Pseudorhizobium banfieldiae: one gene and its partner. The protein of the gene in region 1 interacts with the protein of each later gene in a pairwise test. Links are inferred from orthologs where the notes say so. Each region holds a gene or a part of one and is shown on either strand. Other genes may lie near its edges. The genes, in order: phnG and NT26_RS13470.

Region 1 (15,985 bases):
GAAGATATTGCACGGTTGAGGGCTGAGGTCGCGGCATTGAGGGACCGCCTCGCGGACCGCGCCGGAAGCGCGGCATCCTACGTCCAGGAAGAAGCGAGCTCGGTCGCCGGAGCGATCCGCGAGCATCCGGCGACCGCAACCACGATCTTCACGCTGGTAGGGGCGATCGGCTTCGCCATTGGCTATCTCGTCGGGACTCAGGCACTCGAAAACCGTAGCCCCTGGTACCGCCGCTATTACTGACGCCCAGGCAAATCGTCAGGCCGTCTGGCAGACGTCGATCCATTTCGCATTGCTCAGTTCGGCCATCCGCTCCGGAGATATTCGGACGGCAGAATTCGCCGCGCCCGCTGCCGGGATGACTTCCGGCACCACACGGAGCGACGCGTCGCAGAAGACCGGCACGTCCGAGATCAGTCCGAATGGACAGACGCCTCCTACGGGATGGCCGGTGAGTTGCGTTACGTCTTCACCACCCAGCATCCGCGGCTTTGCGCCGAAGTGATCCCGAAATTTTCTGTTGTCCAGGCGGGCCGTTCCAGCCATGACGACCAATACTGCGGTCGGGCCTGCCTGAACGCCAATCGTCTTTGCGATTTGCACTGGCTCGACACCGTGGGCCGCCGCAGCGAGAGCAACCGTGGCGGAGCTCTCCTCGGTGACGATGACTTCTATATCGGGTGCGTAACGGGAAAAGAACTGGCGGACGGTGTCGAGGCTCATGTCGAATGAATAGAATTTAGCCGAGTCAGAGGCAACTGGATTTCTGCTATGCATATGATGCAATGCTGCGCTGCGAAAAGATCGCTGTTCTCCAAGCGCGGGCGGTGTATATTTCAATCATCGAAGGACGCACTCCTCCTCCCAGCGTTCCTTGGATGGGACCGGCAACACCTCCTCCTCCCAGTTGCTGGTCAGTATCGGAAACCCGGCGCTCCTCCTCCCGCGCCGGGTTTTCTGCTTTTGGAGGATAGTCGATCGGCCGCTCATTCTTGACAGGGATGGGTCCCGCTTCTATCTCCTTCGCGTCGCTATTTGTTTGATAAGCCTGCTCTAAGCGCCCCGGTGCTCTCGACCATCTTTCTGCAAATACGAACTTCCCCGTTCCGGCCTTGCTGGGACATCGCCGATATTTGCATAAGAAAGGCATCGATATGGCTACTGGTACTGTTAAGTGGTTCAACGCAACCAAGGGCTATGGCTTCATCCAGCCGGATGACGGCAGCGCCGACGTTTTCGTCCACATTTCCGCTGTTGAGCGCGCCGGCATGAGCTCGTTGAACGACGGGCAGAAGCTCTCCTACGAACTGGTTACCGACCGCCGCTCCGGCAAGGTTGCTGCTGACCAGCTGCAGACAGCCTGATTCAGGTTTGAATTCTGACGAGAAGGCCGGCCTGTCCGGCCTTTTTGTATTTTAGCTCTTGCAAATAGAGATCCTTCTTCCCATCTCTCGGTTTATCGGCATTTCCGGCGCAGTGAGCAAATGCGGGAAACCGCGCCATCGCGCCGATGGTTGGCATATTCGTTGTTTACGAAATGTTAACCAGCAGGGGCGATGATGATCGCCAGAGCCGCGGTTGGCCTCAAGCGCCTGAAGCGGACGCGCCGGAAATGCCAGTCCCGATTCCTGGGTGACCACGGATGTACTGGCACTGAAAGAATCGGGAATCAGAAAGGTCGGGCCAGCCCGACCTTTTTTGTGCGTAAAGTTCGAGCCGAGCTTCGGCTACCGGGCCGCCAGGGCAGCGATAATGCGCACCCATGACCGAATGCCCTTGTGGAACGACTTCAGGTCGTATTTCTCGTTCGGCGAATGAATCCGGTCATCGACGAGGCCGAAGCCCACCAGCAAGGATTCCATGCCGAGCATCTTCTGGAAGTCGCCGACGATAGGTATCGAACCACCCATGCCGATAACGACGGCCGGATTGGCCCACTCGTCCGACAACGCAGCCTTCGCCTTGGTAAGAACCGGTGAGTCATACGACAGCTGGATCGCCGGAGATCCACCGTGCTCGTGGAACTCAACGGAGCAATCGGCTGGAACTCTGGAGCGGACATAGGCACGGAAGCTCTCGCGGATCTTCGCCGGATCCTGTTGTCCGACAAGGCGGAAAGAGACCTTGGCGGACGCCTTGGCGGCGATCACGGTCTTGAAGCCTTCCCCTGTATAGCCGCCCCAGATGCCGTTGACCTCGCAGGTAGGGCGTGCCCAAGTCAATTCGAGGACAGATCGTCCCTTCTCGCCGGCAGGGATCGACAGCCCGACGTCGCCAAGGAAGTTCTCCGCACTTCGGCCAAGGGTCTCCCAGCCCGCCTTGATGTTAGAAGGCGTCTCCTCGACACCATCGTAGAAGCCCTCCAGGGTAATGCGGCCGGTCTCGTCACGCAGACCTGACAGGATATCCGTCAGGATATGGATCGGGTTTGCTGCGGCTCCGCCGAACAGCCCCGAATGCAGGTCTCGATCTGCCGCCGAAATGATGATCTCTTCTCCGACAAGGCCGCGGAGGGCAGCGGCGATCGCCGGCGTGTCGCCATCCCACATGCCCGTATCGCAAACGAGCGCGCAACTCGCCCTCAGCTCTTCCGCATTCGCTTCCAGGAACGGCTTCAGCGAAGGCGAGCCCGATTCTTCCTCGCCCTCGAACAGGATGGTGACCCGGAGCGGCAGGCTGCCATGGACCTCCTTGTAGGCGCGGCAGGCTTCAACAAAGGTCATCAACTGGCCTTTGTCGTCGGCCGTGCCGCGGCCGGTTATCACCTTGCGTCCATTGCCCAGATCCTTGACGGAAGGAGCGAAGGGATCGTTCTCCCAGAGCTCGATCGGATCGACCGGCTGGACGTCGTAGTGGCCGTAGAACAGGACGTGCGGTGCGTCATCCGTGGCGCCCGCATGATGGGCAACCACCATCGCATGGCCGGCAGTATCACGGATCGATGCGTCGAAACCTATATCGGCAAGGGTTGCAACCAACCATTCGGCTGCGGCGCGGCAATCCGCCTTGTAGGCCGGGTCGGTGGAGATCGACTTGATGCGTACCAACCGGAAAAGCCGGTCGAGGCTGTCGTCGAGGTTCCGGTCGGCGCGGTCAAGTACGGGGGAAAGGTCTGTCATGGGAAAATCCTGTCTGGGAGAACAGGAGCGACCTTATTGCAAAGATGCGCTTGTTTCGAGCCCCGCCCGAGCCGCTCGGTTCAGGCCTTGCGGGCATTCTCTATAGCCATGCGCATGTATTCCAGCATCAGTTCCCGTTCGAACTGACGAAAACCTTCGAAAAGTGCGGCATCGGCCTCGGCTGCCGCATCGACCGCCCTTTTTTCAAGGTTCCTGGCGCTTTCCGTCAGTTGGATGATCTGTGCCCGCCCGTCATGGGGATGCGGCTCGCGACGGATCAGTCCGTCACGTTCCATGCGGGCAAGCGTATTGGCGAGTGTCGCCTGCTCGACCTCGAGTCGATCCAGCAATTGCTTCTGCGTCAGACCGTCTTCCTGCCACAGCTCCAGGAGAACCGGGAATTGGCCGGGCGAAAAACCGAGCCCCGCTGCCCTATTCTGCAGCGATCGCGCGAAGCACTTGGCGAGCTGGCCAGCGAGATAAGTTGCACTATGGGAGCGGTCGAACGGCATGAAGGGAGCCCTGTCGGCAGTACTGCGCGAATATATAGCAGCCCATGCTTTCGCCAAGCCTGTGGTGGGAGGCCTGACAAGAGAAAACCGCCACGGCCGGGAGGGGAACGGCCATGGCGGTTTCAACAGGAGGACAAAGGCCCGGAGAGGGGGTGAGGCCTTTGTCCGGTCCGGCGCGGCGGGGGACGAGCCAGCTGCCGGACTGCGGCGTGATCAGTCGCCGGTAAGCTGGAGATGATAAGTGAAACCGGGCTTTTCAAGGGAATGCAGAATTACAAATCGGTAACGTTCGGGTGATGCCGAGCCGCTAGGCGGGGCCTGATTTTCATGGACGACGCGGGTGCCCCACGCTATTCCATAGCCATGAAAAAAGGTGATCACCTCTTCCTTGTCGACGGCTCCGGCTTCATCTTCCGGGCGTTCCACGCCCTTCCCCCACTGACCCGCAAGTCCGACGGCCTGCCCGTGGGGGCGGTCTCGGGCTTCTGCAACATGCTCTGGAAGCTGCTCACCGATGCGCGCGACACCTCGGTCGGGGTGACGCCCACGCATTTTGCCGTGATCTTCGACTATTCCGCGAAGACCTTCCGCAAGGACCTCTACAACGCCTACAAGGCGAACCGTTCCGAGCCGCCGGAAGACCTGATCCCGCAGTTCGGGCTGATCCGCCAGGCAACGAGGGCATTCAACCTTCCCTGTATCGAGACCGAAGGCTTCGAGGCGGACGACATCATTGCCACCTATGCTAGGCAGGCGGAAGCGATCGGCGCTGACGTCACGATCATCTCGTCCGACAAGGACCTGATGCAGCTCGTGACCCCGAATGTCCACATGTATGACAGCATGAAGGACAAGCAGATAGGCATACCAGAAGTCATCGAGAAATGGGGTGTGCCGCCTGAGAAGATGATCGACCTGCAGGCAATGGTCGGGGATTCCGTCGACAATGTCCCCGGCATTCCCGGGATCGGCCCGAAGACCGCAGCCCAGCTCCTGGAGGAGTTCGGCGACCTCGATACGCTTCTCGCCCGTGCTGCGGAGATCAAGCAGGTCAAGCGGCGTGAGAACATCGTTGCCAATGCGGAACTGGCACGCCTGTCGCGCCGGCTCGTTGAACTGCGGACGGATGCACCCCTTGATATGCCGCTGGATGCTCTCGTGCTGGAGCCGCAGAACGGACCGAAGCTGATCGGTTTCCTGAAGGCCATGGAATTCGGGACGTTGACGCGCCGTGTGGCGGAGGCCTGCGACTGCGATGCCAGCGCGATCGAGCCGGCGCACGTGCAGGTCGAATGGGGAGCGGCGGCGCGGGGGCCGGATCTCGATGCCGGCACCAGCAGTGCCGAGCCCAGGGTAGCGACGCCTGCCGGTGGCAAGGCCGGCACAACTGACCCCTACGGCAACAGTACCCCGGCGGAACTTGCCAAGGCACGAGCTGAGGCCTTCGCGGCGGCGAAGATCGACAAGAGCTGCTACGTCACGATCGACGATCTGGAGGACCTGGACGATTGGCTCCGGTCAGCCCGGGAAACCGGACTGGTGGCTTTTGAAGCCGAGGGAACGTCCATCGACCCGATGCTGTCGGATGTCGTGGGGATCTCGCTGGCGCTCGCGGACAATAGCCGTAATCCGTCCGGTCTCGACGTCCGGGCCGCCTATATCCCCTTCGGCCACAAGACTGGAAGCAATGATCTGCTCGGCAATGGCCGTGCCGACAATCAGCTGACCGCCGCCGAGGTGATGGAGCGGCTGAAGCCCCTGCTCGAAGATGCTTCCGTCCTCAAGGTCGGGCATAACCTGAAATATGCCTATCTGCTCCTCAAGCGGTACGGGATCGAAATCGCCGCCTATGACGACGTGATGCTCATGTCCTACGTCCTGGAGGCAGGCAGGGGCGGACACAGCCTCGATTCGCTCTCCGACCGCTGGCTTGGCCATATGCCGGTCTCATTCAAGGATGTCGCGGGGACGGGCAAGTCTGGCGTGAGCTTCGATATGGTCGAGATCGACCGGGCTACGGTCTACGCCGCCGAAAAGGCGGATCTCACCCTCAGGCTTGCCATGGTTCTGAAACCGCGGCTGGTCGCCGACCGATTGATGCGCGTCTATGAGCGGCTGGAGCGGCCGATGGTCTCCACGCTCGCCCGCATGGAGGAGCGCGGCATCACGGTCGACCGCCAGATACTCTCTCGGCTGTCCGGGGAGCTCGCGCAAAAGGCCGCGGCGATAGAGGACGAGATCTACGAGATCGCCGGCGAGCGCTTCACGATCGGCTCACCGAAGCAGCTGGGCGACATCCTGTTCGGCAAGATGGGCCTGCCGGGCGGGGCAAAGACGAAGACGGGCCAGTGGTCCACCTCGGCGCAGGTGCTGGAAGACCTGGCTGCGGCCGGGCACGAGTTTCCGCGCAAGATCGTCGACTGGCGGCAACTGACCAAGCTCAAGTCTACCTATACAGACGCTCTGCCGGGCTACATCCACCCGCAGACAAAGCGCGTTCACACGTCCTATTCACTGGCATCGACGACAACCGGGCGTCTTTCGTCGGTCGAGCCGAACCTGCAGAACATCCCAATCCGCACGACCGAAGGACGGAAGATCCGCACCGCCTTCATCGCCACATCCGGCCACAAGCTTGTCTCTGCCGACTACAGCCAGATCGAACTGCGGGTACTCGCCCATGTCGCTGACATCCCGCAACTGCGCCAGGCGTTTGCAGACGGCATCGACATCCACGCGATGACCGCCTCGGAAATGTTCGGGGTACCGGTTGAGGGCATGCCAAGCGAGATCCGCCGCCGCGCCAAGGCGATCAACTTCGGCATCATCTACGGCATCTCCGCCTTCGGTCTGGCGAACCAGCTCTCCATCGAGCGCTCCGAAGCAGGCGAGTACATCAAGAAGTATTTCGAGCGATTCCCCGGCATCCGCGACTACATGGACAGCACCAAGGAATTCGCGCGCGAGCACGGCTACGTCGAAACCATCTTCGGTCGCCGGGCGCACTATCCGGAGATACGGTCCTCCAATCCGCAGGTGCGCTCCTTCAACGAACGGGCTGCCATCAACGCGCCCATCCAGGGGTCGGCCGCCGACATCATCCGCCGGGCCATGGTCAGGATGGAACCGGCTCTCCAATCTGCCAACCTGTCTGCCCGCATGCTCCTGCAGGTCCATGACGAACTGATCTTCGAAGTGGAAGACGGCGAGATCGAGAAAACGCTGCCCGTCATCACGGCGACCATGGAGCAGGCGGCTATGCCGGCGATCGCCATGAAGGTGCCGCTGAAGGTCGATGCGCGCGCAGCCTCAAACTGGGACGAGGCGCACTAGCGACACGAGAAAGCCGGAAGATACCTCGTCAGGGCATCGACCATGGCCTGACCTGCTTCCTCGATCGATCCGCTGTTGTCGATCGTTAAAAGCTCGTAGGGCCCGACGAGCTGCGGTGAACTGCGCTGCAGCCGTCGGAGAATCTCGTCGCGCGTTTCCCGTCCGCGTGATTCCAGCCGGGTAGCCAGAACCTCAGGTCGCGCCGTGACATTGATGACGGTCATTGCCGGAAATGCGGCGCTGAAGTGGGGCAGGGCGGCACGCGAGCCGTTCGCCACCACGACATGGCCTAGGTCGATTTGATGTCGCGTCTCGATCGGGATTCCGTAACAGAGGCCGTGCGCTTCCCACCAGACGGCGAAGCCGCCAGATTGGGCCATCCGGCGGAATTCCGCATCGGACAAAGCGTCGTGATCCTCTCCACCGGAACCTCCGTCGCGCGTGATCACGCGCCGCACGAAGACCACCTCTGGCCGCTCCTTTAAGTGTTGAGCGGCATAGGACATCAGCGTGTCCTTGCCGGCGCCGCTTGGCCCGACGACGACGATCAGCCTGCCGGCAATGGTAGGCCGGGCTGGAGAAGCGTCGCCCATCAAGCCACCCGCCGGCCTTCCCGCCATGTCGCGCGTGCTACCGGCACACCATTGTCGCGCTTGACGCGAACGAGGTCGGCGCGAAGACCGGGTGCGATCCGGCCACGGTCTTCCAGCCCCACGGTTCGTGCGGGCGTGGAGGTGACCATCGCGATCGCTCGCGGAAGCGAGATGGCATCGATGTCGTCGGCGAGCACGAAGGGCGCATGCAGCAGGCTGAGTGGCACGTAATCCGACGAAAGCACGTCCAGCACGCCGCGTTCAGCAAGCTCACGCGCAGCGATGTTGCCCGAGTGCGACTTGCCTCGAACGATGTTCGGGGCGCCCATCAGCACGCTCATCCCCGCCTTGTGTGACGCCTCCGCGGCATCGAAGCTGGTGGGGAATTCCGCCAGCCGCACACCGTGACCGATTGCCTCGTCGACATGATCGAGCGTCGCATCGTCATGACTCGCGACGGTGATGCCGCGCTCGGCGCAGATGCGTGCCAATTCGTTTCGGTGAACGGCGGCGTATTTGGCTGAGGCCGCCTGGCGGCGGGCCACGAAGTGAGCGAAGGCCTCGTCGCTCAGGCCGCGCTTCTCCTTGTAGTAAAGGATATACTGGTCCATCGACTGGAACTGCCGCTGGCCCGGCGCATGGTCCATCAGCGAGACGAGGCGGACATGGGGATCGTGCTCGAAGTCGGCGAAATGCTCGAGCACGTTGTCCGAGGAAACCTCGCATCGGAGGTGGAAGAGGTGCTCCGCTCGCAGCCGCCCCTCGGCCTGAGCCGCCTGTATAGCATCGGCGAGGCTGCGCATCTCGCCCCTTTCGAAACCGCCATCCTCATCCGCGCCCATCCGCAGGCAGTCGAAAACTGTCGTAATGCCTGAGGTTGCCACTTGAGCGTCGTGCGCCTGGATCGCAGCCGTGGTGTTCCAGCGGACACCGGGACGCGGCGAGTAGTGCTGCTCGAGATGGTCCGTGTGCAACTCGATTAGTCCGGGAATGAGGTAGTCGCCCTCCAAATCCTCTCCGGCCCGAGACGCCCCCGCGGAAATCTCGGCAATCCGTCCATCGCGGATGACCAGAGATCCGGCAATGATCTCGTCACCGACGATGATGCGGGCATTCGACAGAACGGTTTCTACGCTCATGGGAGGATCTTTCTGTTGTCCTGTAGCATGCCAAGGGGCCGCCATCGATGGATCGTGAAGGGCTCGCCGCGGCTGCGTTCGACGAAGAGCGCAAGACCGTCGATGGCGAGCGGTGCATTTGCATAAGGTGCAAAACGCTGCCGCAACTCGGCATGAACATGCGGAGCAAGAGAGCCATCGACCGGCCCCGTCAGCGTCATGTGGAAGCGGAACTCGCTCATGACGTAAGGATAGCCCCACCGGTCGAGGTTCTGCCGCTCCGCCGGGGTCAGGCGCTCCGGTCTGCGGCGTGCGATGTCGGCCTCGGAAAGGGGTGCCCGGAACGGTTCGAACGCTTCGACCACGGAAGCGGCGAATACCTGCAGCGGCGGATGAAGGTCATCCGGAACGAGGGCGAAGAAGGGCCCGAGCTGCCCGACAACGATCTGCGGAAAGGCAAGGGTCTCCGTGGTGGCCACGAAGCGATCGAACGCATCGACGAGCTCTGCCTCCGTGCGTCCCTCGCGAAGCGCGAACGGCGCCTTCAGCGTGGCGTGAAACCCATATCGCTGCGGCTCGGCAACCAGGTCCTGCCACTGCGCCACCGGCAGGGAAAGCGACGCCGGCGGATCGAGCATCTGCCCCGAAAAGGCATCGCGGCCCAGCCATTCGCTGGCCGTCGCGGTCAGCGGGTCATCGGGAGGGGGTGAGAAATAGATGGCGTAGCGCATGAATTCGATCTGCGTTCAGGTGAAGGCTGATGGGTTGCAGGTTGGGTCAGGGTCCCGACACCGGCCCTGCGCTAGGCGATTTGCGTGACAGAATGATGATGGCATTCTTCCGTTCATCCTGCCTCAAGCGTTTTCGCCGCCTGCGAATGGCTGCCATGCCGGCTGAGGAAATCTTCTGCCGTCAGACTGCGGAAATCATCCAGTGCAGCGCGCAGCGTGCGATGGTCCCAATCCCACCAGGCAAGGTCGTCCATCCGCTCGCCGATCTCTTTCGTGAAGCGCTCGCGGATGAGCTTCGCGGGAACGCCGCCAACGATGGTGTAGGGTGCCACGTCTTTGGATACGACCGCACCGGCTCCGATGACCGCGCCATTGCCGACGGTGACGCCGGGGAGAACGGTCGCACCGTGACCGATCCATACGTCGTGGCCGATCGTGACCCGATGCCCCCGGCGCCATTCGAAGAACTCCTCCTCGTTCTCCGCATCGTCCCAGTAGTTGGCGGCACGATAGGTGAAATGGTGGAGCGTCGCCCGCCATGTCGGATGGTTGGTGGCGTTGATCCTGACCGAGGCTGCAATGTTGACGAACTTGCCGATCGTTGCGCACCACACCGCGCCATCCTGCATGATATAGGAATAGTCGCCGATCTCCGCCTCGTCGATGCGGCAGCGCTCCGCCACCTCCGTGTAGCGTCCGAGCACCGAGTTCCTCACATTCGCACTCGGGTGGATGGAGGGTTCAAGTCCGACCTTAACGCTCATGCGGCGGCCCTTCGTGGCGAGAACTGCATCACATCCAGGATGCGATCTGCGACGGCTTCGCGCACTTCTTCGTCGTGGAAGATGCCCAGGAGCGCCACGCCCTTTTCTTTCTTCTCGGCGATCATCTCCACGACGACACGCCGGTTGCGGGCGTCAAGCGAGGCGGTCGGCTCGTCGAGCAGCAGGATGCTGTGATCGGTGATGAAGCCGCGCGCGATGTTGACGCGCTGCTGCTCGCCTCCGGAAAAGGTTGCCGGCGGCAGGCTCCAGAGTTCCTTGGGGAGGTTGAGCTGCGACAGCAGCGCCGATGCCGTGTCCCTCGCCTCCTCGTTGCCGATACCGCGCGCCAGCAGCGGCTCGGCGACGACATCAAGCGCCGAGACGCGGGGGACGGTACGCAGGAATTGGCTGACATAGCCCATGGTATGGCGCCGCACATCCAGCACCGTGCGAGGATCGGCGCTGGCGATGTTGACCGTCCGGTCGCGGTGGGCGACCAGGATCTGGCCCGCGTCGACGGCATAGTTGCCGTACAGCATCTTGAGAATTGAGCTCTTGCCGACGCCTGAAGGACCGCCCAGCACGACGCATTCGCCGCTGGCGACCGAAAAGTTGACATCATTGACGACGGGCAGGCGGATGCCGTCGCGCAGGTGCATGGTGAAGCTCTTGAAGACTTCCGAGACGACGAGGGGAGTTGCCATGATGCTCTCCTATACCTGCAGAATGGAGGAGACGAGGAGCTGCGTATAGGGCTCGCGCGGATCGTCCAGCACACGGTCGGTCAGACCATGTTCGATGACGTGGCCGTCCTTCATCACCATCATTCGGTGCGACAGGAGCCGCGCAACCGCCAGATCATGGGTGACGATGATGGCGGCGAGCCCCAGGTCGTTGACGAGGCCGCGGACGAGGTCGAGCAGACGCGCCTGCACGGAGACGTCGAGACCGCCGGTCGGCTCATCCATGAAGACGAGGCGCGGGCCTGTGACAAGATTGCGTGCGATCTGCAGCCGCTGGCGCATGCCGCCCGAGAAGGCGCGAGGGGCGTCGTCGATACGGTCCGTGCCGATCTCCACCCGGGTCAGCCAATCAAGGGCCGTTGAGCGGATGTTGCCGTAATGACGATTGCCGATGGCCATCAGCCGCTCCCCGACATTGGCGCCGGCCGAGACCGTCATCCGCAGCCCATCCGCCGGGTTCTGGTGAACGAAGCCCCAGTCGGTGCGCATCAGGAAGCGGCGCTCTGCCTCACCCATGTGGTAGAGATCCCGGATGCTGCCGTCGCGCATGGCATACTCGACGCTGCCGGTAGATGGCATGAGGCGGGTCGAGATGCAGTTCAGCAGCGTCGTCTTCCCAGAGCCGGATTCGCCGACGATAGCCAGGACCTCGCCGGGCCACAGATCGAACGTGACTTCCTTGCAGCCGATGCGCTGGCCGTAGAACTTCGAGACGTCCCTGACCTTCAGTAGCGGTGCCTCGCTCATTCTGCGGCCTCCTGACGTGCAAGCAGTTCCCCGGCATGCCCCTGGTCGCGGCGTTCGTCGCAATGATCCGTGTCTGAGCAGACGAACATCCGGCCGCCCTTGTCGTCGAGGATCACCTCATCGAGATAGACATTCTCAGCGCCGCATAATGTGCAGGGCTTTTCGAAGCTCTGGATCTCGAAGGGGTGGTCCTCAAAATCGAGACTGACAACCTCCGTATGGGGCGGGATGGCGTAGATGCGCTTTTCGCGCCCGGCGCCGAAGAGCTGCAGCGCGTCCGACATGTGCATCTTCGGATTGTCGAACTTCGGCGTCGGCGAGGGGTCCATAACGTACCTGCCGGCGACCTTTACCGGATAGGCGTAGGTCTTGGAGATCCGGCCGTTATGCGCGATGTCCTCGTAGAGCTTCACATGCATGAGCCCGTATTCCTCCAGCGCGTGCATCTTGCGCGTCTCCGTTTCGCGAGGCTCCAGGAAGCGCAGGGGCTCCGGGATCGGCACCTGGTAGACAAGTACCTGTCCTTCGGTCAGCGACTGCTCGGGGATACGGTGGCGCGTCTGTATAATGGTTGCCTCTCCGGTATGGGTCGTCACGGCCACATTGGCGACCTTTTGGAAGAACGCCCGGATCGATACCGCATTGGTCGTGTCGTCGGCACCCTGGTCGATCACCTTGAGCACGTCATCTGGCCCGATGATGGAGGCCGTTACCTGCACGCCGCCTGTGCCCCAGCCATAGGGCATGGGCATTTCGCGCGATGCGAACGGAACCTGATAGCCCGGTATGGCGATCGCCTTGAGGATCGCGCGGCGGATCATCCGCTTCGTCTGCTCGTCGAGATAGGCGAAGTTGTAGGTCGCCAGACCTTGGTCGGACGGAACCTCAGGAGACATGATGAGTTTCTCCAATGCAAAAGGAGACGATAGTCATGGATACTGGCCTTCTGATCACGATGTTCTTCTCGGTCTTCGCAGCGAGCGGCCTATGCTGTGCGTACTGGTACAGCGAAACCGGCCGCGACTGATCGTCTATTCCGCAGCGTCTCGAATGGCGCTGTTGACGTTCTCTCCCGCCGCCTCGATGTCGGCGCGCATCTTCCGCACCAGCGCAAGTTCCGCCTGAAAATCCACGTAGTGCGGTAGCTTGAGATGCTCGACGAAGCCCGTCGCCTGCACGTTGTCCGCGTGCGAGATCACGAACTCCTCGTCCTGGGCCGGCGCCGTGACATCCTCACCCAGTTCCTCCGCCCTCAGCGCCCGGTCGACCAGCGACATGCTCATCGCCTTCCGCTCGCTCTGGCCAAAGACCAAGCCATAGCCGCGGGTAAACTGTGGCGGCGCCTTGGAAGAGCCCTTGAACTGGTTGACCATCTGGCATTCCGTCACCTGGATGGAGCCGAGGGAGACTGTAAACCCTAGTTCCGGCACCTCCATCTCGACTTCAACTTCGCCGATACGAATCTCGCCGACGAACGGGTGGTTGCGGCCATAGCCGCGCTGCGTCGAATAGCCGAGTGCCAGCAGGAAGCCCTCGTCGCCGCGGGCAAGGGCCTGCAGTCGCAGGTCGCGCCCCATCGGGAATTCCATCGGTTCGCGCGTGAGGTCCCCGGGCGGCTCGTCGTCCGGCAAGGCGCCGTCCTCCTCGATCAGCCCCTCGGTGGCGAGAATATCGGAGACGCGCGTCGTCGTGTCGGGAAGCGGCTCCTTCCGTGATGGTGTCGGAACCGGTTCATCCGACAGAAGGGAGGGATCGAGCAGGCGGTGGGTGTAGTCAAAAGTCGGCCCGAGTACCTGCCCGCCCGGCAGGTCCTTGTAGGTGGCGGAGATACGCCGTTCGATCGCCATCCGCGCGGTGTCTATGGGAACGGAGGTCCCGAAGCGGGGCAGCGTGGTCCGGTAGGCGCGAAGCAGGAAGATGGCCTCGATCATATCTCCACGAGACTGCCGTACGGCAAGAGCCGCCAATGCTCGGTCGTAGAGGGAGGCTTCCGCCAGGACGCGGTCGACGGCGAGCGCCAGCTGCTCGACGATCTGGTCGATCGTCACGGAAGGCAGCGACCGGTCGCCTCGGCGGCGGTCTGCGAGGAGGCTGTGGGCGGCGTTGATGGCAACCTCGCCACCCTTGACGGCAACATACATGGCGTTCTCCTCAGCCGATCCTGGTTGTGCGGGGAAGGCAGAGCAGGCGGTCGCCGGCTGTCAGGATGACATCGACTCCGCGAGGGAAGATCGAGCGGTTCCCCTTCCAGATCTCGCCGAAAACATCCGGAAGGCCCTCAACGCTCACGGTCCGCCGCTCCTCGATGCCGGGCCCGCTGAGAACGAACTCGCTGCCTTTGCCGATCGATGAGACTTCGATCACGATTGTTGCCGAGCGATCGGGATATTCCTGGGTCCCGGATGCAAATAGGTCGAAGGAATAGAGCCCGGAGGCTGCCTGCAGGAAAACGAACCTTGCCTCGCTTTTCTCCTGCGCGAGAAGAGCACCGGTGTGGAAGCCGATCCAGTCGGCAACGCTTGTTTTAGCAAAGCAGGGCTGGAGCCAGACGGGAGTATCCGCGTCGCATAACGCGAGTGCCACCGCCCCCGCAGCCTTCCCAAGGGGCGACGGTTGTCCGATCTCGGTTGGGATCGATTGAACCGTCCCCGGACGGGCCATCCCGTCCATCAGCGAGCGGAACACGGCTTGTGAATCGAACACCGGGGCGGAGAAGCCGCCGGACAGCGCCTGGACGTTCATGCTCATCAATCGTCTCCGCGTACCATGGTGAAGAAGTCGACGCGCGTCGCCGCCGTCTCTTCCGCCTTCTGCCGATCTTGCTGCGCGATCCGTGCCTCGATCGGGCCAAGGATTTCCGCCTCGACAAAGGCATGTGTCTGATCTTCCTGCCAAAGGGCATCGAAGATCGCTGCCATGCGGACCCTCGCCTTGTCCGTACCAAGGGCATGGGCATGGCCGGCAGTGCCGGAGGCGAGCAAGACGGTGGCTCGCGTGACAGTCGCCTCGCCGAGGTTGAATGGGGCGCCGCCGCCTCCGATCCGGCCCCGGACCATCACCAGTCCCGTTTCCGGCCCGCGGACCGGGTTGACCTCTGGCTTGTCGGAGATTTTCTCCCAGGCGGCGTTCAGTTCATCGAAGGTTGCGCGAGCAAGCAGTGCAGCGGTTCGCTGGCGGCCCTGGCGCGGCCCATCTGAAATGTCGGTCGAGGGGTTTGTCATCATCTTCCCATCAAATGTCTATTGTTATAGACAATCATACAAATTACTCTACAGCTAACGGCAGGATGTAACAAGAGTATGACGATGGCGGCGGGATCTCAGGTTCAACGGCAGAGTGGCGTGGCCCTGTGGCGGCAGATCGCCGATCGCATCCGTGCGTCCATTGCAAACGGCGAATATGACGAGACGGGGAGGGTGCCGCCGGAAATCGTCCTGGCGACGCAATTCGGCGTCAACCGCCACACGGTGCGCAGTGCACTGGCGGCACTCGCCCAGGAAGGCATCGTCCGAGCTATTCAGGGATTGGGTACGATCATTGAGCGAAAGGAACGGTTGAGTTTTCCGATCTCGCGCCGGACGCGGTTCATAGAAGGTCTTGGTACACAGGCGAGGGAGACGGAAGGATTGCTGCTGGAAAGCGGGGAGGAGCCCGCGTCGGAAGATCTTGCGCAAAGGCTCCGGCTTGCAGAAGGTGCGCCCCTCATCCGGCTTGAGATCTTGCGCAAGGCGGATGGCCGGCCGGTTTCCCGGGCGACGGCCTGGTTTCCAGCGTCACGCTTCGCCGGAATCGACGAAGCCTATCGCAACAGTGGGTCCATCACGGCAGCGCTGGACGCCCTGGGACTACCCGACTACCTGCGCGTCACGACGGAGATCACCGCCAGCCATGCGGATCGTTCCGACATGGAAGAACTCGGTCTGTCGGCAGGGGCAGTCCTGCTGGTGACGAGGTCCCTGAATGCGGATCCGAGCGGGACCCCGATCCAGTATTCAGTCAGCCGCTTCCCCGCCGACCGGGTTCAGTTCACGATCGAGAACTGAACATTCGCCGGACCCGTACCGGCTCAGTGCGCGCCGGACATGTCCCCGAGGATTTGCTTGGACGCCACGGTCGAATCCGCATTGAGCCTGTAGACCATCGGCACCCCCGTCGCGAGGTTCAGCTTCAGGATCTCTTCCTTGCTCAGCCGGTCGAGGACCATGACCAGCGCTCTCAGCGAGTTTCCATGGGCCGCGACGAGGACCGTTTCGCCGCGCAGGACGCGGGGCAGGATCTCAGTCATGTAATAGGGCCAGACACGCGCGCCGGTATCGCGCAGGCTT
Region 2 (14,524 bases), 1.3 Mb from region 1 along the record:
ACCTCAACGAGATCGTCGACTATTTCGAGAAGAAGCAGGCCGAGACGGGAGTGAAGCTTCTCTGGGGGACGGCGAACCTCTTCTCGCACCGCCGTTTCATGGCAGGCGCCTCGACCAATCCGGATCCGGACGTCTTCGCCTTCTCTGCGGCGACAGTAAAGACCTGCCTGGACGCGACCAAGCGCCTCGGCGGCGTGAACTATGTCCTTTGGGGTGGCCGCGAAGGCTACGAAACCCTGCTCAACACCGACCTTTCGCGCGAGCTCGACCAGATGGGCCGCTTCCTCAACCTCGTGGTCGAATACAAATACAAGATCGGCTTCGGGGGCACGATCCTGATCGAGCCAAAGCCGCAGGAGCCGACCAAGCACCAGTACGACTACGACGTCGCGACCGTTTACGCCTTCCTGCAGAAGCATGGGCTGGAGAAGGAAGTGAAGGTCAACATCGAGCAGGGCCACGCCATCCTCGCCGGCCATTCCTTCGAGCACGAGATTGCCATGGCGAACGCCTTCGGCATCTTCGGCTCGATCGACATGAACCGCAACGACTACCAGTCGGGCTGGGACACCGACCAGTTCCCCAACAACGTGCCGGAAATGGCGCTCGCCTATTATCACATCCTGCAGGGGGGTGGCTTCCGCAACGGCGGCACTAACTTCGATGCCAAGCTGCGCCGCCAGTCGCTCGATCCGCAGGACCTGCTGATCGGCCATATCGGCGGCATGGATTGCTGCGCTCGTGGCCTGAAGGCGGCAGCCAGAATGATCGAAGACGGCGCGCTGTCGAAGCCGCTCGAGGAGCGTTATTCCGGCTGGGAAAGCCCCGAGGCGCAGAAGATGCTGCGCGGCGAATACAAGCTCGACGACATCGCGGCCATGGTGGAGCGGGAGAACATCAATCCGGAGCCGCGCTCCGGCCGTCAGGAATACCTGGAAAACGTCGTCAACCGCTACGTCTGATCAGATCATGGCGGGGCGGGCATCACGTGCCGGCCCCGCTCTTTTCTCAATCATCCTGCCTGGGCTCCTTGGCGCCAGGCGGTGAAGGAGCCGTGTAGAGCTGCCCCCTCGTCCAGCTCGGCGGAAGGTCGAGATCGCTCTGGCCCCAGAGGGTCAGCCGCCCTGTCTTGTAGGCCGCGCTGTCGCGCAACCGATCATGAACCGCCTGCATGGCGAGCGTCAGCGCCTGCACGCCATCCTCGCCGCAGGTGCGATGGGCCATTTCACCCTCGGGCCACCCGATCGACCACCGGCACTGGAATTCGCCGGTCGGAGCCATGGCAGGGACCTGAAACCTCACCACGAGCGGCGCGCCATCGAGTTCGAACCGGCGTTCCACGAAGGGCGTGTTGTCCATCTGGATTCTCGCGGTCAGCCTGCCTTCTCAGCGGTTGGAGCCTGATGCTCCACTCGTTCGCAAGCAGATGATAGGCGTGTCTTTTCGCAGCAGCAATGGGATCGCGTCACCAATGTGAATTCTGCACGCAAAGCTGCTTTACGTACCTCAAAATCTTGGCTAGCCTGAAATCGGGAGGAAGTTCAGGTGCATCTAGTCCTATCAGGATCTGCTGGCGCTGGTCGCGCGGGCGCGCTCGTGATGACTTCCGGGCGTCGGGCTGCAGGTGATGGCCCATGACACCTCAACCCTCTTCCGACCGCCTGCCGATCCTGGAAGCGCGAAGCCTTTCCAAGGCATTCGGGCCTGTCGAGGTGTTGCGCGACGTCAGCCTCACGGTACTGCCGGGTGAGGTACATGCCATCATCGGAGAGAATGGCGCCGGCAAGTCGACCTTGATGAAGATCCTCGCCGGCAACCATCAGCCGACGCGAGGCGAGATCCTCATCGATGGTCAGCCGGTACATCTGGCCGGTCCTGTGGATGCGGAAAACCGCGGCATCGTGCTGGTGCACCAGGAAATCCTGCTGGCGCCGGATCTCACCGTTGCCCAGAACATCTACCTCGGCCGTGAACTGCCGAAGGGCCTGACACTCGATGACCGCGCAATGAACGAGGGTGCTGCCAAAGGCCTTCGGGAGCTTGGCGCCGACATCTACCCGCAGGCCATCGTCGGCACCCTGTCGATCGCCCAGCGCCAGCTGGTCCAGATCGCCCGTGTGCTGCTCGTCCCGCACCGGATCGTCATCTTCGATGAGCCGACGGCGTCGCTGACGCCGTTCGAGACGGAAGCGCTGCTGAAGGTCATCAAGGACATTCGCGCCCAGGGGGTTGGCGTACTCTACATCTCGCACCGCCTGCCGGAGGTGAAGGAAATCGCGGATCGCGTGACAGTGCTCCGGGATGGTGGGCTCGTTGGCACCCACCTGGCATCCGAGCTCGAGCCTGCCGACATGGCGCGGCTGATGGTGGGGCGCGACGTCGCCAAGCTCTATCCCGAGCGACAATCGGCGGCAGCGCGTGAAACGGTGCTCGAGGTCGAGAACTTCGACGTGCCGGGCTATGCGAAGAACGCCAGCTTCCAGCTGCGCAAGGGAGAGATCCTGGGCTTCGCAGGTCTCGTCGGCGCCGGGCGCACGGAACTGATGGAAGGCCTCGTCGGCGTCAGGCGCGCGAGCGGAACCGTTCGCCACAACGGCCAGGCAGTTCATTTCCGGGATGCCAGCCAGAGCATGAAGGCAGGCATCGTCTACCTGTCCGAAGACCGCAAGGGCAAGGGCCTCTTGCTGCTGAAGGACCTCGCTACGAACCTGACGCTTGCCTCCATCCGTCGCTTCGTGCGCGGTCTCCAGATCGACAGGAACAGAGAGGCCGAGGCGCTTGATGGGGCAATCCGCGAATTCGACATCCGCACCGGCCGGAAGGACCTGCTTGCAGGCCAACTCTCAGGGGGCAACCAGCAGAAGCTGCTGATCGCCAAGATGATGATGCTCGATCCGTCGATCGTCATCATCGACGAGCCGACGCGCGGTATCGACATCGGCACGAAACAGCAAATCTACAAGTTCATCGCCCGGTTGGCGGAAGAGGGAAGGTCGATCATCGTCGTCTCCTCCGAAATGCCGGAGCTGATCGGCATCTGCGACCGCATCCTCGTCATGCGGTCAGGGCAGATCGTCGGCGAAGTGACGGGAGAACACATGACCGAGAATGAGATCGTGGTGCTCGCCACGGGCGTGAAGACCGGGGAGGCTGCCTGAAGCCATGACGACTGCCGCAACTGAAACGGCCAAGCCGAAGACCTCGCGCGACTGGGATCTGCGCGCGGTGGCACCCTTCGTCGCGCTCGCGCTGCTGCTCGTGCTCGGGGCGCTGGCCAACGAGAACTTCATCTCTGTTGCCAACCTGTCGAACGTCATCACCCGCAGCGCCTTCATCGCGATCATCGCCCTTGGGGCCACCTATGTGATCTCGTCCGGCGGTCTCGATCTTTCCGTCGGCGCCATGGTGGCTTTCGTCGCCAGCCTGATGATCATGTTCCTGAATTCTGGCGCAATCGCCGATCCCTTGCTGCTGCTCATCGCGGGAATGGCGCTCGCCGTGGCGATCGGTGCCGCCTGCGGGCTATTCAACGGCCTCATTACCACGGTCGGCCAGATCGAGCCCTTCATCGCGACGCTCGGCACGATGGGCATTTATCGCGGCCTGACCACCTGGCTCAGCCAGGGCGGGGCGATCACGCTGCGTGACCGCGAGCTTCAGTCGCTCTACCGGCCGGTCTATTTCGGCGAGGTGCTGGGCGTCCCGGTGCCGATCATCGTCATCTTCGTGACCGCAGCAATTGCCGCGTTCGTGCTCTACCGCACGCGCTACGGTCGCCACCTGATCGCGGTCGGTTCGAACGAGGACGTCGCTCGGTATTCCGGCATCTCGGTCAAGCGCGTGCGCACCGTTGCCTATGTCGTGCAGGGGCTTTGCGTCGCCATCGCGGTGCTGCTCTACGTGCCGCGCCTCGGATCGACCTCTGCCACCACCGGTATCCTCTGGGAGTTGCAGGCGATCACGGCCGTCGTGGTCGGCGGCACCGCTTTGCGAGGCGGTGTCGGGCGTATCTGGGGCACGCTCTGTGGCGCCTTCATCCTGGAGATCGTCGGCAACATCATGCTGTTGTCGAACTTCGTCAGCGAATACCTCATTGGCGCCATTCAGGGCGCGATCATCATCATCGCCATGCTCGTGCAGCGCTCGCTGTCACGGCGGTCGTGAGAACCGGCCGGGCTCACGGGTCGCGCCCAGCCGAAATCAAAGACCCAAACTTGGGAGAGAGAACATGCGTAGAAGAACTTTCGGGATCGCGGTTGCGGCACTTGCGGCTTCGGTAGCCATGGGTCCCAGCCTTGGCTGGGCGCAGGAAGAGAAGAAGGCAACCATCGGCGTGTCTATTCCGGCAGCCGATCACGGCTGGACCGCGGGCGTCGTATACCATGCCGAGCGCGTGGCAAAGCTCTTGATGGAAGAGCATCCGGGCCTCAACGTCATCGTCAAGACGTCGCCTGATCCGGCAAGTCAGGCAAATGCCGTGCAGGACCTCGCGGTGCAGGGCATCGACGCGCTGGTCATCCTGCCGACGGATCCGGATCCGCTCGTCAACGCCATCCAGCAGGTCAAGGATTCCGGCACCTTCGTCGCGCTCGTAGACCGCGCGCCTTCGAATAACGACAACTCGGTGCGCGACCTCTATGTCGCGGGCAACAACCCGGCGCTCGGCGAAGTGGCCGGGAAGTACATTGCCGAGACCACGCCGGATGCGGAAGTCGTCGTCATCCGCGGCCTGCCGATCCCGATCGACCAGCAGCGCCAGGACGGCTTCGACAAGGGCATCGAAGGGTCCAACGTGAAGGTGCTGGAGCGCCAGTACGGCAACTGGAACCGCGACGACGCCTTCCGCGTGATGCAGGACTACCTGACCAAGTATCCGAAGATCGACGTGGTCTGGGCGCAGGACGACGACATGGTCGTCGGTATCCTTGAAGCGATCGAGCAGTCCGGCCGCACGGATATCCAGTATGTGGTCGGTGGTGCCGGCTCCAAGGACATGGTCAAGCGAGTCATGGATGGCGACAAGATGGTGCCGGTCGACGTGCTCTATCCGCCGGCGATGATCGCAACCGCGATGCAGCTTACCGCCGACGGCTTGCTCGACCAGGTTCCGGTGAACGGCGAGTACATCCTCGATGCGACGCTCGTCACCAAGGACAACGCGGAGCAGTTCTACTTCCCGGATTCGCCGTTCTGATCAACCAGCGGCGCGCGCTTTCCATGGCGCGCGCCTTTTTCATGTCCGCCACACCGAGAGATCATCGAAGGAGCAAGCTCATGAAGACCATCAAGGGACCGGCCATTTTCCTCGGCCAGTTCGCTGGCGACGAGGCGCCGTTCAACTCCTGGGACGCGATCACCAAGTGGGCGGCCGAAAAGGGTTATGTCGGCGTGCAGGTGCCGACCTGGGCCGCCCAGCTCATCGATCTGAAGAAGGCGGCTGAATCCAAGGATTACTGCGACGAATTCGCCGGCGTCGCCCGCCAGAACGGGATCGAGGTGACGGAACTTTCCACCCACCTTCAGGGCCAACTGGTTGCCGTACACCCGGCCTATGACGAAGCCTTTGACGGCTTCGCAGCTCCGGAAGTCCGGGGCAATCCGAAGGCGCGGCAGGAATGGGCGGTCAACCAGGTCAAGATGGCTCTTTCGGCGTCCAAGCACCTCGGCATCAAGGCGCATGCAACCTTCTCCGGCGCGCTCGCCTGGCCCTTCATCTACCCTTGGCCGCAGCGCCCCGCCGGCCTCATCGAAACCGCCTTCGAGGAGCTTGCCCGCCGCTGGACGCCGATCCTCGACCATGCCGACTCCTGCGGCGTCGATGTCTGCTACGAGATCCATCCGGGCGAGGACCTGCATGACGGCGTCACCTTCGAGATGTTCCTCGAGCGGGTGAAGAACCACCCACGCGCCAACATGCTCTATGACCCGTCGCACTACGTGCTGCAGTGCCTGGACTATCTGGACAACATCGACATCTACAAGGACCGGATCAAGATGTTCCACGTCAAGGACGCGGAGTTCAATCCAACGGGGCGGCAGGGTGTTTATGGCGGCTACCAGGGCTGGGTGCAGCGTGCCGGCCGCTTCCGGTCGCTGGGTGACGGGCAGGTCGATTTCGGCGCTGTCTTCTCCAAGCTCACCGCCAACGACTTCGACGGCTGGGCTGTGGTCGAGTGGGAATGCGCGCTGAAGAATTCCGAAGACGGCGCGCGCGAGGGTGCGGAGTTCGTCAAGGCGCACATCATCCGGGTCACGGAGAAGGCGTTCGACGACTTTGCCGCCGGCGGCACGGACGAAGCCGCAAACCGCCGGATGCTGGGCCTGTAAGGGAGAGAAGACGATGGCTATCGAAGGCAAGGACGAACAGGCACGTGAGCCGCGCATCCGGCTCGGCATGGTGGGCGGGGGGACAGGTGCCTTCATCGGCGCCGTCCATCGCATGGCGGCAAGGCTGGACGACCAGTTCGATCTGGTTGCCGGTGCTCTCTCCTCGACGCCGGAAAAGGCGATGCAGTCCGGGCGCGACCTCGGGCTCGATCCGGCCCGCACCTACGGCTCATACAAGGAAATGGCGATCCGCGAGGCGCGGCTGAAGAACGGCATCGAGGCCGTGTCCATCGTGACCCCGAACCATGTGCACTATGAAGCCGCCAAGGAATTCCTGCGCCGCGGCATCCATGTCATCTGCGACAAGCCGCTGACCTCGAACCTGGCAGACGCAACGAAACTGAAGAAGGTGGCGGACGAGAGTGACGCGCTGTTCATCCTGACCCATAACTACACCGGCTATCCGATGGTGCGGCAGGCGCGCGAGATGGTGCAGAACGGCGACCTCGGCGCGCTCCGAGTCGTGCAGGTGGAATATCCCCAGGACTGGCTGACGGAAGCGGTCGAGCAGACCGGCGCCAAGCAGGCGGTCTGGCGCACCGACCCGGCACAGTCGGGGGCGGGCGGTTCCACCGGCGACATCGGCACGCATGCCTATAACCTTGCCTGCTTCGTCACCGGTCTCACGCTGGAAAGCCTTGCGGCCGATCTCGACAGCTTCGTCGAGGGCCGGCGGCTGGATGACAATGCCCATGTCATGCTGCGTTTTCAGGGCGGCGCCAAGGGCATGCTCTGGTGCAGTCAGGTCGCGCCGGGCAACGAGAACGGGCTTAGGCTGCGTGTCTACGGTGAAAACGGCGGGCTCGAATGGAGCCAGGAGAACCCGAACTACCTCTGGTTCACCCCGTTCGGCGAACAGAAGCGGCTGATCACCCGCAACGGCGCCGGGGCAGGGAGTGCGGCCGGTCGCGTGTCCCGAATTCCATCCGGGCATCCGGAGGGCTATCTGGAAGCCTTTGCAACAATTTACACGGAAGCAGCCCGGGCCATCAATGCAGCCAAGAAGGGCTCAAAGCTCGACAAGGACGTCGTCTTTCCGACGGTCGACGACGGCGTGAAGGGCGTCGCTTTCGTCGAGGCCTGCGTCGCTTCGTCGAAGAAGAACGGCGCTTGGGTTAAAGTCTGAGGCCCGCAGGTTGAGCCCTCTCCCTCGTGGCGAGGGCCTGGCCCTGCCGGGCTCATGCTCCGACCCGGCTCGTCATCCGCCAGACAAATCCTTCGGGCGGGAAGTCGATCGTCACCTCTGCTTCCAGCCCGCTCCTGACCATGTCGACGATGACGGTCTGACCAAATCCCTTCCGTTCCGGTGGGGCAGGTGGCGTGGAGGCTTCTTCCCTCCACTCCATTCGCCAGGCTCCCTCGCCGGTCCGCTCCCAGCTCAACCGCACCTTGCCCCTGTCGTCGGAAAGCGCGCCGTATTTCAGGCTGTTCGTGCAAAGCTCATGCAGTGCCATGCTCAGTGTCTGTGCCTCGCGGGAGCCGATGCGGATGGTGGGACCTGAGGCAAGGATACGATCCTCGGCGATGCCGGAAAGATGAGACATCTGCGCGGCGACCAGTTCGTCCAGTAGCACGCCCGACCAGTCGGTGCGCAGCAGCAGGTCGTTGCATGCAGAGAGAGACTGCAAACGCTCCCCGAAAGACCGCAGGAAGTCCCTGGGGTCCCGAAAGATCGTGCTGCGGGCGATCGCTTGGACAACCGCGAGGATGTTCTTGGTCCGGTGGTTCAGTTCCGCCATGAGGAGGCGTGTATGCTCCTCCGCGGCAAGTTCGTCCGTTACGTCGATATTCACTCCGGTCATGCCGAGGAACGCGCCGTTCTCGTCAAACCGCGGGTTCGCGAGCGTCCTCATCGTCCGGTAGGCGCCGTCCGCCCTTTTGTAGCGGGCTTCCACGGTGAACGATGTGTGGTCCGCCATCGCTTGGCCAAAGGGACCGGACAGTTTCTCCACATCGTCCGGATGCACCGTCGAACTCCAGTCGAATTCCGCCAGGTTCTCCGGATCCACCCCCCAGAACGAGCGCAGCGCGCGGTTCAGGAAGACGCACTTGCCGACTTCGTCGCCCATCCAGAGCATGGCCGGTGAAGTCTCCGCCATGGCACGGACGAATTCTAAACGGGCGTTGCCGGCAGGTTCTGCTCGATCATCGGACGCGGCCGGTGATGCCATTACGGTACGTCTTTCCACTACGCGTTTCGGGGGGAAGATCGCATATCCTCATCATAGCCACAATGTCTGCAAGAGATGACCGCGTGGCGGCATAAGCATCTGCCCTGTTTGCTATCACTGGCGCTGTCGCGGAGGACTGATATCCAACTTCTGCAACGTTGCAGTTTTTTCCTCAGCAATCTTCCCTGCCTCCAAGCTTTCGTCTAAACCGCACCCCGCAACAAAGCGCATCCATCAAGTACTCGGCCTAGCGACCAGAGGACCGTAACATGTCTGATCCCAAGATTCTTGCTGCCCGTTTCCCCGGCGATTTCACATTCGGCGTTGCCACCGCCTCCTTTCAGATCGAAGGAGCGACGAAGGAGGACGGCCGCAAGCCTTCGATCTGGGATGCCTTCTCGAACATGCCTGGTCGCGTCTATGGCCGTCACAACGGCGATGTCGCCTGCGACCATTATCATCAGCTGGACGAGGATCTCGACCTGATCAAGGAGATGGGCGTCTCCGCATACCGTTTCTCTGTCGCCTGGCCGCGGATCATTCCCGAAGGGGTCGGTCGGGTGAACGAGAAAGGGCTCGATTTCTACGACCGGCTGGTCGACGGCTGCAAGGCGCGCGGCATCAAGACCTACGCGACGCTCTACCACTGGGACCTGCCGCTTGCCTTGATGGGCGATGGAGGCTGGACGGCCCGCTCCACTGCCTATGCATTCCAGCGCTATGCCAAGGTCGTGATGTCTAGGCTCGGCGACCGGCTGGATGCCGTCGCGACGTTCAATGAGCCCTGGTGCTCCGTCTGGCTCAGCCATCTGTACGGCGAACACGCGCCGGGCGAGCGCAACATGGAAGCAGCCCTTTACGCCATGCACTACACCAACCTCGCCCACGGCCTTGGCGTCGAAGCCATTCGCGAGGTCACCCCGAACGTGCCCGTCGGGCTGGTTCTCAACGCGCATTCCGTCATCGCCGGTTCCGAAAGCACCGAGGACAAGGCCGCCTCCGAGCGCGCCTTCGATTTCCACAACGGCGCCTTCTTCGGACCGGTGTTCAAGGGCGAGTATCCGCCGGCGCTTCTCGAAGCGCTGGGGGACCGCATGCCGAAGATAGAGGAAGGCGATCTCGCAACGATCAGCGGCAAGCTCGATTGGTGGGGGCTCAACTATTATACGCCGATGCGGGTGGCTGATGATGCGGCACAAAGCGGCGACTTCCCCTGGACGAAGGACGCGCCGCCAAAGAGCGATCAGAAGACCGACATCGGTTGGGAAATCTATGCGCCGGCCCTGAAGCTGCTCGTCGAAGACCTCTACCGGCGCTACGACCTTCCTGAGATGTACATCACCGAGAACGGCGCGGCCTACAATATGGGCGTCGGTGCAGACGGAGAGGTGGATGACAAGCCACGGCTCGACTACTACGCCGACCACCTCTCGGTCTGCGCGGATCTGATCGCTGACGGCTTTCCCCTCCGCGCTTACTTCGCCTGGAGCCTGATGGACAACTTCGAATGGGCAAAGGGCTATCAGATGCGCTTCGGCCTCGTCCATGTCGATTACGATACGCAGATCCGGACCATCAAGAAGAGCGGCAAGTGGTATAGCGCGCTTGCATCCGAGTTTTCCAAGGGCAACCACAGGATGAAATCTTAACCTCTCTCATCTCTACTGGCGGCCTTCTCGAACGGAGGCTTTGGTGATGAGTTGTGCGGGCTGCAGGGACGGAGAAGGCTTCGAGCTTCCCTTCTCGATGGCGTTCCAGCCGATCGTAGATGTATCTAGGGGCAACGTCTTCGCCTATGAAGCCCTCGTCCGAGGGGTCAATGGAGAAGGTGCCGGTAGCGTTCTTTCTGCCGTCAACGAGGCCAATCGCTACGCCTTCGACCAGAGCTGCCGCCAGAAGGCTATCGAGCTTGCCTCCCGTCTCAGGAGCGACCGGGATGCCAGCCTCTCCATCAACTTCATGCCCAACGCCGTCTACGAGCCGCGCGCCTGCATACGCGTCACGCTTGCCACCGCGTCGCGCGTGTCCTTCCCGCTGAACCGCATCATCTTCGAGTTCACCGAAGCCGAGCAGGTCGATACCAACCATCTTCTCAACATCCTGCGGACCTACAAGGGCATGGGCTTCAGGACCGCGATCGACGATTTCGGGGCCGGTCATTCTGGGCTCAATTTGCTGGCCAGGTTCCAGCCCGATATCGTCAAGCTCGACATGGACCTGATCCGCGGCATCGATCTCGACCGCGCGAAGCGCGTCGTCGTGCAGCACACATTGGCGATGCTTGCAGACCTTGGCGTCACAGCAGTGTGCGAGGGAATCGAGACCTCGGCGGAGATGGCGGTGCTCCGTGACCTGGGCGTGACGCTGATGCAGGGCTATCTCTTCGGTCGCCCCGCCTTCGAGGCTTTCTCGCCCCCGATGTTCGACCTCGCAGCCTGAGGCTGTGGCACGGTTATTTCCCTTTTCACGCTATGACTAGAAAGTCATGCCTCGGCCCGGCTGGTGGTGCAGTGCGATAAGCATGAGGCGAGCAGTCAAGCCGCAGCAGGCAAGGGTTTGATCAGGTGAATGCAAAGATGCTAGAGCGGTGCCAAACCGTCCGAATGTGTATGCGGAGCTGACGTTCCGGCACTCGTTCGTCTTTCCGCATGTGCGGCATTCACCACAGAGAAGTTCATGACCTACCTGCCCATATACCGTGAAGCCTCCCTGCGAGGCCTCCGATGAACCGCGTCGATCCCCATCAGTCTCCGGCCGCTGTCCCGATGGTCACGTTCGAGGAGGTCACCAAGCGCTTCGGCGGCACCGGGAACCAGCCCGCATTCACCGCGCTCGACGGCGTGAGCATGGTTGTCCCGCGGGGCGCGATCACCGGCATCATAGGCCGGTCGGGCGCAGGCAAGTCGACGCTCATCCGGCTGGTCAACGGCTTGGAGAAGGCGACGTCGGGACGAGTCGTCGTCGACGGCGTCGAAGTGGGCAGCCTTCCGGAGCCGGGCCTGCGTGACCTGCGCCGACAGGTCGGCATGATCTTCCAGCACTTCAATCTCCTCTCGTCGCGTACGGCCTTCGACAACGTGGCGCTGCCGCTCGAGATCGCAGGCATGGACCGCAAGGCGATCCGCGATCGCGTTGCGCCGCTCCTCGACCTCGTCGGTCTCGGTGACAAATCCGGCCGCTACCCGGCAGAACTCTCCGGCGGGCAGAAGCAGCGTATCGGCATTGCCCGGGCGCTGGCGACGGAACCCAAGCTTCTGCTGTCGGACGAGGCAACCTCGGCACTCGACCCGGAGACGACGCAGTCGATCCTGGAACTCCTCAAGACGATCAACCGCGACCTCGGCCTTACCGTCCTGCTCATCACCCACGAGATGGAGGTGGTGAAGACGATCGCCTCGCAGGTCGCGGTCATCGACAAGGGCAAGATCGTGGAAAATGGACGGACATTCGACGTGTTCACTGCTCCCCAGCACGAGACCACCCGTTCGCTCCTGTCGGCCGCGATTGGCGCGAAGCTGCCGGAATGGATCAGTTCCGATCTGAAGCAGACGCCGGCCGAGGGTGATCGTGCGCTCGTACGGCTGATCTTCTTCGGGGAGACGGCCTTCCAGCCGCTGACCGCGCGCCTGGTCGCCGAGATCGGCCCTGACGTCAACATACTGGCCGGCGCGATCGACGAGATCGCCGGCGAGCCTTACGGATCGCTTGTCGTTTCCTATCCGGCCGATCCGGATACCCTCACAAGGGCCGGCGACTTCTATCGGCAGACCGGTCTATCGACGGAGGTGCTCGGCTATGGCGCCTGACATGCTCTTTTCCCTTCTCTGGAAGGCTCTCCTGCAGACCATGTACATGGTGGCCGTTGCAGGCTTCATCGGCTCGTTGATCGGGATGCCCATCGGCATCTTCCTTGCCACCAGCGGGAAGGGCGAGTTGTTCCCGGCGCCGACGGTCAACAAGATCTTCGGTGCGATCGTCAATGCGACGCGCTCCACGCCGTTCATCATCCTCGTCGTGGCGATCATTCCCTTCACGCGGCTGATCGCCGGAACCTCGATCGGAACCGCTGCAGCCATCGTGCCGCTGACGATCGCGACCATTCCCTTCGTTGCGCGGCTGATCGAGTCCTCGATCCGCGAAGTCGACAAGGGCCTGATCGAAGCGGCAAGGGCCATGGGCGCGACACCCCTGCAGATCGTCACCAAGGTCCTGCTGGCGGAAGCTCGCCCGGGTATCGTCCTTGGCCTGACGCTGACGCTCGTCAGTCTGGTTGGCTATTCCGCCATGGTTGGCGCAGTCGGCGGCGGCGGACTCGGCGACCTCGGCATCCGCTACGGTTACCAGCGCTTCATGCCGGAAGTCATGCTCGCTGTCGTCGTCGTGCTGATCGTCGTCGTCCAGGCGATCCAGAGCGCCGGCGACATACTCGCGCGCCACTTCGACAAGCGGACCCGCAAGAACTGAACCCATAAAACCAACAAGGAGAGAACCATGAAGAAGATCATCCTGGCAGCCGCCATCGCTGCCTTTGCCGCCGGCTCGGCGCTTGCCGAGGACATCAAGATCGGCGTCACCCCTGGCCCGCATGCCCAGATCATGGAGAAGGTGAAGGAAATCGCCGCCACGAAGGGGCTCAACATCGAGATCCTCGAGTTCTCCGACTATGTCGTGCCGAACCAGGCGCTGGCCGATGGCGATCTCAACGCCAATTCCTTCCAGCACCAGCCCTATCTCGACAACCAGGTCGCAGACCGCGGCTTCGACATCGTCAGCGTTGCCACGAACGTCAACTTCCCGATGGGCATCTATTCCAAGAAGGTAAAGAGCCTCGACGAACTCCAGGACGGCGCTTCCGTCGCCATTCCGAACGACCCGACGAATGGCGGCCGAGCGCTGCTGCTGCTCGCGGACAAGGGGCTCATCAAGGTTGACGAGGCCAAGGGCGTCAAGGTCACCATCGCCGACGTCACCGAAAACCCGAAGAACATCCAACTCGTCGAACTGGACGCAGCGCAACTGCCGCGGTCGCTCGATGACGTCGACGCTTCCGCCATCAACACCAACTATGCCATCGAAGCGGGCATGAACCCGAAGACGGACTCGATCGCGCTTGAAGGCGAGAAGGCCCCCTATGTCAACGTCATCGCCGTTCGCTCGGAAGACAAGGATGCCGAGTGGCTGAAGACGCTGATCGCTTCCTACCACAATGACGAAGTGAAGGCATTCGTCGCCGAAGAGTTCAAGGGTGCCGTGATCGCCAGCTGGTAATAGCGGCCCAGGAAATAGAGAAAAGGCCGCGTCCCGTGGGGCGCGGCCTTTTGCGTGAGGACCTATGGAACGAACGTCACCCGCCGATATGCTTCTGCCCACGCTGCTTCGCCAGCGCGATCTGGTGCTGGCGCTGGCGGTAGCGTTCCCGATCGGCTTCCGTGCGCGTGTCGTAGCAATGGCTGCAGGAAACGCCTTCCTCGTAGTAGGGAGAGTTCACTTCTTCGGCCGTGATGGGGTTGCGACAGGCGTGGCAGAGCCTGTGGTTGCCTTCCTTGAGGCCGTGCTCGACCGAGACGCGCTCGTCGAAGACGAAGCAGGCGCCCTCCCACAGGCTCTCTTCGGCGGGCACTTCTTCCAGATATTTCAGGATGCCGCCCTTGAGGTGATAGACGTCATCGAAGCCCTGCTCCTTCATGAAGGCCGTTGCCTTTTCGCAGCGGATGCCGCCGGTGCAGTACATGGCGATCTTCGGCTTATTGTGCAGGCCGGTGTTGTTCTTCACCCAATCGGGGAATTCCCGGAAGGTCTTCGTCTTCGGATCGACCGCGCCCTTGAATATCCCGATCGCCGTCTCGTAGTCGTTGCGGGTATCGATCACGATCGTCTCCGGGTCGGAGATCAGCGCGTTCCAGTCCTTCGGATCCACATAGGTGCCGACGATCTTGTTGGGGTCGATGTCCTCGACGCCCATGGTG

The links.
Region 2: the proteins of phnG (region 1) and NT26_RS13470 interact in binary tests that used the Escherichia coli proteins (3 or more experiments, as listed by UniProt). The link is inferred for Pseudorhizobium banfieldiae from one-to-one orthologs.

The regions. Positions count from the first base shown.
Region 1 is NZ_FO082820.1:4,009,430-4,025,414, forward strand. Bases 13,147-15,985 are described here. They hold phnG (phosphonate C-P lyase system protein PhnG), read right to left. Parts: upstream 14,885-15,985; coding sequence 14,408-14,884; downstream 13,147-14,407. Other genes in these bases: NT26_RS19405 (carbon-phosphorus lyase complex subunit), read right to left, coding at 13,147-13,801; phnH (phosphonate C-P lyase system protein PhnH), read right to left, coding at 13,812-14,408; phnF (phosphonate metabolism transcriptional regulator PhnF), read left to right, coding at 14,966-15,703; NT26_RS19425 (2,3-bisphosphoglycerate-dependent phosphoglycerate mutase), read right to left, coding at 15,727-15,985. Also shown: NT26_RS19340 (hypothetical protein), read left to right, coding at 1-243; NT26_RS19345 (YbaK/EbsC family protein), read right to left, coding at 259-723; NT26_RS19350 (cold-shock protein), read left to right, coding at 1,155-1,364; NT26_RS19355 (M20/M25/M40 family metallo-hydrolase), read right to left, coding at 1,728-3,119; NT26_RS19360 (MarR family winged helix-turn-helix transcriptional regulator), read right to left, coding at 3,200-3,631; polA (DNA polymerase I), read left to right, coding at 3,995-6,964; phosphonate metabolism protein/1,5-bisphosphokinase (PRPP-forming) PhnN, read right to left, coding at 6,961-7,557; NT26_RS19375 (alpha-D-ribose 1-methylphosphonate 5-triphosphate diphosphatase), read right to left, coding at 7,557-8,696; NT26_RS19380 (DUF1045 domain-containing protein), read right to left, coding at 8,693-9,406; NT26_RS19385 (DapH/DapD/GlmU-related protein), read right to left, coding at 9,520-10,170; phosphonate C-P lyase system protein PhnL, read right to left, coding at 10,167-10,874; phosphonate C-P lyase system protein PhnK, read right to left, coding at 10,884-11,660; NT26_RS19400 (alpha-D-ribose 1-methylphosphonate 5-phosphate C-P-lyase PhnJ), read right to left, coding at 11,657-12,556; more of NT26_RS19405, read right to left, coding at 12,692-13,146. UniProt on the Escherichia coli protein: Together with PhnH, PhnI and PhnL is required for the transfer of the ribose triphosphate moiety from ATP to methyl phosphonate.
Region 2 is NZ_FO082820.1:2,720,344-2,734,867, reverse strand. What follows is about bases 1,018-3,896. They hold NT26_RS13470 (sugar ABC transporter ATP-binding protein), read left to right. Parts: upstream 1,018-1,634; coding sequence 1,635-3,158; downstream 3,159-3,896. Other genes in these bases: NT26_RS13465 (ABC transporter permease), read left to right, coding at 3,163-3,896; NT26_RS13475 (DUF6968 family protein), read right to left, coding at 1,018-1,359. In the rest of the region: xylA (xylose isomerase), read left to right, coding at 1-962; more of NT26_RS13475, read right to left, coding at 1,009-1,017; more of NT26_RS13465, read left to right, coding at 3,897-4,164; NT26_RS13460 (substrate-binding domain-containing protein), read left to right, coding at 4,229-5,194; NT26_RS13455 (sugar phosphate isomerase/epimerase family protein), read left to right, coding at 5,275-6,327; NT26_RS13450 (Gfo/Idh/MocA family protein), read left to right, coding at 6,341-7,513; NT26_RS13445 (HWE histidine kinase domain-containing protein), read right to left, coding at 7,566-8,558; NT26_RS13440 (GH1 family beta-glucosidase), read left to right, coding at 8,828-10,207; NT26_RS13435 (EAL domain-containing protein), read left to right, coding at 10,254-10,997; NT26_RS13430 (methionine ABC transporter ATP-binding protein), read left to right, coding at 11,324-12,364; NT26_RS13425 (methionine ABC transporter permease), read left to right, coding at 12,354-13,022; NT26_RS13420 (MetQ/NlpA family ABC transporter substrate-binding protein), read left to right, coding at 13,050-13,826; oxygen-dependent tRNA uridine(34) hydroxylase TrhO, read right to left, coding at 13,903-14,524. UniProt on the Escherichia coli protein: Part of the ABC transporter complex RbsABC involved in ribose import. Responsible for energy coupling to the transport system.